3 regions of the Marinomonas epiphytica genome follow, and region 1 is predicted to be linked to each of the others. Evidence: predicted binding sites of a transcription regulator. Region 1 holds the regulator's gene; each other region holds the start of a gene.

Region 1 (2,275 bases):
CTTCCGTCTGGTCGTGTGAGTGAAAAAGAAGCACTTATCGTTTTTGCTAGTTTGGCTCTATTAAGCTTTATTTTGGTTCTTTTTACCGACTTTAGAACCATAATGCTGTCTTTTATAGGGTTAGGCTTAGCGGCTTTGTATCCCTTTATGAAGCGCTATACGCATTTGCCGCAACTGTTTTTAGGGTTAGCTTTCTCTTGGGCTATTCCAATGGCTTACAGTGCTCAAGGTGGCGACCTAAGCGACCCTAAACTGTGGATGCTATTTCTAGCAAACTGTTTATGGACCATCGCCTACGACACTTATTACGCTATGACAGACAGACCCGATGACTTAAAAGTCGGCATCAAATCCACAGCGATTTTATTTGGCCAGTACGACCTATTAATCATCCTCATTTTGCAAGGTCTTACCCTATCCTTATTAACTTGGATAGGTGTGTTAGGGTCTTTGCCATGGCCTTTCTTTGTATCGCTTTTACTTTGCTGTGGTTTGTTTATCCAACAACATCTACAAACCAAAACGCGTGATAGGCAAGCTTGTTTCCATGCTTTTCTTGCTAATAACCGAGTGGGCTTGTGTGTCTTTGTGGGCTTACTACTAAGCTATTAAGTTGAATTTATGGCAGTGATGTGACATTTTAACCAAATTGTCACATTTTCGAGCTTTAATAAACCGTTCCTGAGATGAGGGTGAATCCTGTGACCGGTAAAAAAGTACTAATTATTGATGATGAGTCTTCCATTCGCGAAATGATCGCTGTCGCCTTAGAAATGGCAGGATACGAATATTTGGAAGCAGAAAACAGCCAACAGGCCCACGAAATTATTGTGGATCATAGACCTGATTTGATTCTAGTAGACTGGATGATGCCTGGTGGTAGCGGTATTGAATTAACACGACGTTTAAAGAAAGACCCAACGACCGCTGAAATCCCTGTCATCATGTTGACCGCAAAAAGTGAAGAAGACAATAAGATTCAAGGCCTTGAAGTCGGTGCTGATGATTATATTACTAAGCCATTCTCACCAAGAGAGCTGGTTGCTCGCCTTAAAGCGGTTCTTCGCCGCGCAACACCACAAGGTATCGATGAACCAATTGAAATAGAAGGTCTATTACTAGACCCTATTAGTCAGCGCGTTACCATTGGTAGCCGCCCATTAGAAATGGGGCCTACAGAGTATCGTTTGCTTAAATTTTTAATGACACACCAAGAAAGAGCTTACTCTCGAGCGCAATTATTAGATCAAGTTTGGGGCGGCAATGTCTACGTTGAAGAACGTACGGTTGATGTACACATTCGTCGTTTACGTAAAGCCATTGGTAGTTCCCATGACAGTTTAATTCAAACGGTTCGTGGCACTGGCTATCGATTCTCTGCGAAAAGAACTCCATGAAGAATATTTGGAAAGTCGCCGTAGCCCGATGGCTAATCGGGCTAGCTGCCTGTATTGCCATTGGCCTTGTAATTGGCCAACTGCTTGCTACCTTGCTCATCTATACGCTTGGAAGCTTATACTGGCAAATGTATCAGGTATACACTTTCCACCACTGGTTACGCCACTCAGGCAAAAAAGCGCCCCCTGAATCTGACGGTATTTGGGGGGAAGTTTTTGACGCAGTCTATCGCTTACAGAAAAAGCAACGCAAGTCGAAACGCCGCATGCGCCAAGCTTTAACTCGAATCGAAAGTTCTACTGCCGCCCTAAAAGAAGGGGTTATTATGGCTGACAGCCAAGGTAACCTTGAATGGTGGAATAATTCTGCAGCGCACTTTTTTGGGCTCATGCGCCCAGTAGATCGAGGACAACCGATTACCAACATTGTACGAGACCCAGACTTTTTCCGTTACTTTAGCCAAAAGCGTTTCGGCGAACCTCTAGTGATCAAATCCCCCGCTAAAGAAGGCACTTATCTTGAAGTACAAACGACCCTCTATGATAAAAATGATCACCTAATCTTTATCCGAGACGTCACCCGCCTGCATTTATTAGAGCAGATGCGTAAAGACTTTGTAGCCAATGCCTCACATGAGTTGAAGACACCTTTGACAGTCATAAAAGGGTACTTAGAAACCTTGGACATGTTCAAAGATGCTTTACCAGGCAGCCTACAGAAAGGCATAGTCAATATGTCTGAGCAGTCAGACCGTATGGAGCACTTGATTGAAGATCTTCTGTTACTATCTCGCCTAGAAGGCAATGATAAGCGAGAGCCAGACCAGTGGATCAAAATCACTGATATTACCAGTGCGGTTGAAAAAGCGGCTTCTTCT
Region 2 (2,275 bases), on a different contig from region 1:
GGACGGACAATAAAGTACACAGTAAGTGCAATGGCAAAGCCAATCATTAGAGCGGTAATAAAGTTAACCTTCCAAAGATTTTTCAAGCCTTTCAAAGTTAAGTAGGTCGCAAATACCCACACCATAACACCAACAAGTAAAGGCACGACCTTTTTAGCCGCCTCCACCATGTCACTTTTATAGGTAATATTGCGCTTTATGTAAATTAAGAAAGAAGCGGCTATCACCCCTCCTAAAACTGGCGAAATAACCCAGCTGGCAACAATGGCACTCATTTTATCCCACTGAGCTATATCCCAACCGCCCGCAGCAATACCCGCTCCCAAAACACCACCTACAATAGAATGGGTTGTAGAAACGGGGGCACCAATATAGGTGGCAAGGTTTAACCAGATCGCGCCAGCCAGCAAAGCCGCCATCATTACCCAGATGAAGGTCTTGGCGTCAGCAATGGCATTTGGATCAATAATGCCCTTTTTAATTGTGCCAACAACAGTTCCTCCAGCAATGATAGCACCAGCCGATTCGCAAATGGCTGCAATAAGAATGGCACCAGACATGGATAATGCTTTTGAGCCTACTGCAGGCCCAACGTTATTGGCAACATCATTGGCACCTATATTTAAGGCCATGTACGCGCCAATTGCAGCGGCAATAGATAAAATAGAAAGGTTGGATACTTCGATACCAATCGTTGAAGCGTAAAATCCGCATACTAATACAAAAGCTAAAGCAATTAGTACTCGCAGAAAATCATTACCACCTAAAAGGCTAGTATTTTTTTCAGAAGGGGAATCTTGGTTCATAAGGACTCTTATTAGGTTAACTACCACTCGTCATAGCTTTGGGGCGCCATTAAACATAGTGTAATCCCTAACACTGAAATCAATTTGCCCCAGTCATAAAACCGTCATTATTTTGTCATAAAACGGACGGCCGCAATTCTACACTGCCTCAAAAAAGATAAACACCCCTAAAATGTTAATTGAGTAAAAAGTAATCTTTTACACAGTAAAGCACCGTATTTATTAACATTCGATAACATTTACCGCCAAACCACCACGTGACGTTTCTTTGTACTTATCATTCATATCTCGACCTGTATCACGCATGGTCCGAATGACCTTATCTAAAGATACATAATGCTGCCCATCTCCTCTTAACGCCATAGCGGCGGAGTTAATCGCTTTCATAGATGCCATAGCATTACGCTCAATACAGGGCACTTGCACTAATCCACCAATAGGATCACAGGTCAGCCCTAAGTTATGTTCCATACCAATTTCCGCAGCGTTCTCTATTTGCTCTGGAGTACCTCCTGTAGCCGCTGCTAAACCTGCCGCGGCCATCGCGCAAGCCGATCCGACCTCACCTTGACAGCCAACTTCCGCTCCTGAAATAGAAGCATTTTCCTTAAACAGCATGCCAATTGCCGATGCCGTTAAGAAAAAGTCGATAATGCCTTGCTCATTAGAGCGTGGACAAAAATCCCAGTAATAGTGTAATACCGCAGGGATGATACCTGCCGCGCCATTGGTCGGTGCGGTGACGACTCGCCCGCCAGCAGCATTCTCTTCGTTAACTGCTAGCGCATACAAGTTAACCCAATCCATGGCACCTAATGATGGTGTAATCATATCCATGCGCGTTTTACTGTTAAGATCTTGATACAAACTCGGAGCACGACGCTTTACCTTGAGTCCACCAGGTAAAATTCCTTCTTTTCTAATACCATTCTGTACACACGCTTGCATAATAGACCAGATATTTAAAATACCAGTTTTAATGTCATCTTCGCTACGCCATACTTGTTCATTAGCTAACATGATCTCCGCAATCGTAAGATTATGAGTGCGGCACAAGCCAATAAGGGTTTCTGCATCATGAAAAACATAAGGCAATTCCGTCGTATCCTCTACTAGTTCAACGTCACCTTCTTCATTCTGCTTAACAATAAAGCCGCCCCCTACTGAGTAATAAGTCGCTTCTTCAATAAGCTCTCCAGCTTGATCATAAGCATAGAAAGTCATTCCATTAGCATGGAAATCCAAACGTTTAACTCGGTGATAAATTAGGTCTTGCTGGGAATTAAAAGAAACGCTCTTTATTTTTAAAATGTTAAGTGACTTTGTTTGCTCTATTTCAGCGACTCTAGGAACCACCATATCAGGGTTAATTAAATCCGGTAGCTCCCCCTCTAACCCCATCAATACTGCATCGCCAGTTCCATGCCCTTTTCCAGTAGCTCCAAGCGAACCATACAGTTCAACTTTAA
Region 3 (2,275 bases), on a different contig from region 1:
AGTTTACGTAGACTTTCTATTTGAAAAGGAAAATACCGCCATTTCAATCAAACCTTGGTATCGCTTTCCTGAAAACTCTGAAGAAGACGATAATCCAGATATAGATGATTATTATGGTTATGGTGAAATTAGGTTATTACATGTTGTCGATGATTACAGCATTGACGTGATGTTACGTAATAATTTGAAGTTATCAGACAATAAAGGTGCATTTCAAATTGGCTTTAATTTTCCCTTATGGGGAAAAAGCCGCGGCTATCTGCAATATTTTAATGGCTACGGCCAGTCACTGCTTGATTATAACAACCATACTCAATCGATCGGCATGGGGATCATGTTAACGAACTGGCTATAAAAATGCTGATTGGGTGTTAATTGTCATCATATTGTAATGTGTAAAAATTATGGTTTATTGCATTCTAACTAGGAGTTATAACCATGAAATTTATGCCTTTCGCTTCCACTTTAATGGCGGCTGCTTTATTAACAGCTTGTGGTACAGAAACAGTAAAACAAGATCAAGCTCAACCTGTTGTTGAGGCTGTAGCATTAAACAACCAAGACTTATACGAAGTGCACCATGAAGGTCGAATTTATATTTTTGATGATCGTGGTACTTACGAAGAATTTCTTGAAGTAGGTGAAACCTCTTACCGCAAGGTACGTATTGGTGAAGGCCCTAAAGGTGAAACCCTTGTCTTTGGTTTAACGAATGAAGACAAAAAGAAAACATCTGGAATTGCTAGCATCGAAATGTACGATGGTACTTTAGAAGGCGCAACGCCATTTTATGGAGAAATGCGAGTAGAAGGGCGTATTTATGTTTTCTCTTCTCTTGCTGAAATGAACAATGCTCGTCTAGTGGGCGAAGTGCCATTACGTTATACCGATATCGGTTCAGGTCCTGCTGGTGAAACAGTCGTGTATGCACTGAACGGTGATAATAAAAAAGTAAAACCGATTGTAATGATTGAAGCCTTCAAGAAAATGAATGGCTTGAATTAAGCCTTTCCAAACAAAAAAACGCCTTACTGACTTGTTTTCAGTAAGGCGTTTTTTTGTCGTAAATATGTCATAAAAGTGCCGCGAAACTGACATGCTTTCCTTATATTTTAAAATGATGGCAATCGGATTAGGTGTCTATTAATGAATATATTACAGAACATACACGCTTTTGATGTGAGTGCGTTTTATTGGTGTATGGCGCGCAAACGTCGCGATGTTTTGACACGAATAGGAAAAGGCGTTTCGTTTACGGCAGATGGCCCTCTATACGCTTTGATAGGTGTATTACTTTGGTGGTATGGCTATGACACCCTAGCCCTAATAATCGCAGTAGGCTTTATTTTAGAGCGTTGTTTGTACCTAATTTTAAAAAAAGGTTTTAAGCGCAATCGCCCTGCTGATATTTTGGAAGATTTTACGAGTTTTATTATTCCTTCTGATCAGTTTTCTTTTCCTTCTGGACATACCTCTGGTGCATTCTTCATGGCTTATTGTTTGGCAGAATGGTTCCCAGGACTGAATGAATTTTTATACCTATGGGCTACTCACGTGGGCTTATCACGTGTGTTCTTAGGTGTTCATTTTCCAACGGATACCGTAGTAGGTGCATGTTTAGGGACAAGTTGCGCAATGTTGATGGTCGGAGTACTGGCATGAAAATATTATATGGCGTGCAGGGAACCGGTAATGGACACATTACGAGAGCACGGGCAATGGCTGCTGAGTTAAAAGCGGCTAATATCGAGGTCGACTACATATTTTCAGGCAGACCCCCTGAAGAGTATTTTGATATGCAGGCTTTTGGTGACTATCGAACCTTTGAAGGATTAAGTTTTGTCGCCAAAGACGGTCAATTAGATCTACTGGCGACTTACCGTAATGCCCATATTCTAAAATTAGTTAAAGACATAAAATCCCTCGATACAACAGGGTACGATTTGGTCATTACCGATTTTGAACCCATTGTTGCTTGGGCTGCCAAACGCCAAGGCGTATCTTGTATTGGCTTTGGGCACCAATATGCTTTTAATCATGATATTCCTCGCTATAAAGGTAACCTAATAGCTCAGCTTATCATGAAAAAATTTGCACCTGTTAGTACAGCGTTGGGTTCTCATTGGCATCATTTCGGTCATGCAATCTTGCCACCGTTAGTACATTTAAATGCCGAAGTTAATGCGCCTGATAGCGATAAGGTATTAGTTTATTTGCCCTTTGAAAATAGTGAAGCGGTATTTGAATGGCTAGAAGAAATTCCTCAATATCAGTT

Evidence for each region. The regulator PhoB, encoded in region 1, activates phosphate uptake and scavenging genes when phosphate is short. The targets are predictions, from matches to a motif close to TGTCATANNNNTGTCANA.
Region 2: the regulator PhoB is predicted to act here: its motif matches at 909-926, upstream of ACYVGZ_RS06930 (inorganic phosphate transporter).
Region 3: the regulator PhoB is predicted to act here: its motif matches at 1,060-1,077, upstream of ACYVGZ_RS06890 (phosphatase PAP2 family protein).

What each region holds. Positions count from the first base shown of each region.
Region 1 covers NZ_BAAGVX010000038.1:107,828-110,102, forward strand. The annotation lists gene ubiA (4-hydroxybenzoate octaprenyltransferase) at 1-612, shown strand, start outside; gene phoB (phosphate regulon transcriptional regulator PhoB) at 702-1,397, shown strand; gene phoR (phosphate regulon sensor histidine kinase PhoR) at 1,394-2,275, shown strand, end outside.
Region 2 covers NZ_BAAGVX010000026.1:386,074-388,348, reverse strand. The annotation lists gene ACYVGZ_RS06930 (inorganic phosphate transporter) at 1-806, opposite strand, end outside; gene ACYVGZ_RS06925 (L-serine ammonia-lyase) at 1,029-2,275, opposite strand, start outside.
Region 3 covers NZ_BAAGVX010000026.1:378,228-380,502, forward strand. The annotation lists gene ACYVGZ_RS06880 (phospholipase A) at 1-355, shown strand, start outside; gene ACYVGZ_RS06885 (hypothetical protein) at 439-1,005, shown strand; gene ACYVGZ_RS06890 (phosphatase PAP2 family protein) at 1,147-1,662, shown strand; gene ACYVGZ_RS06895 (MJ1255/VC2487 family glycosyltransferase) at 1,659-2,275, shown strand, end outside.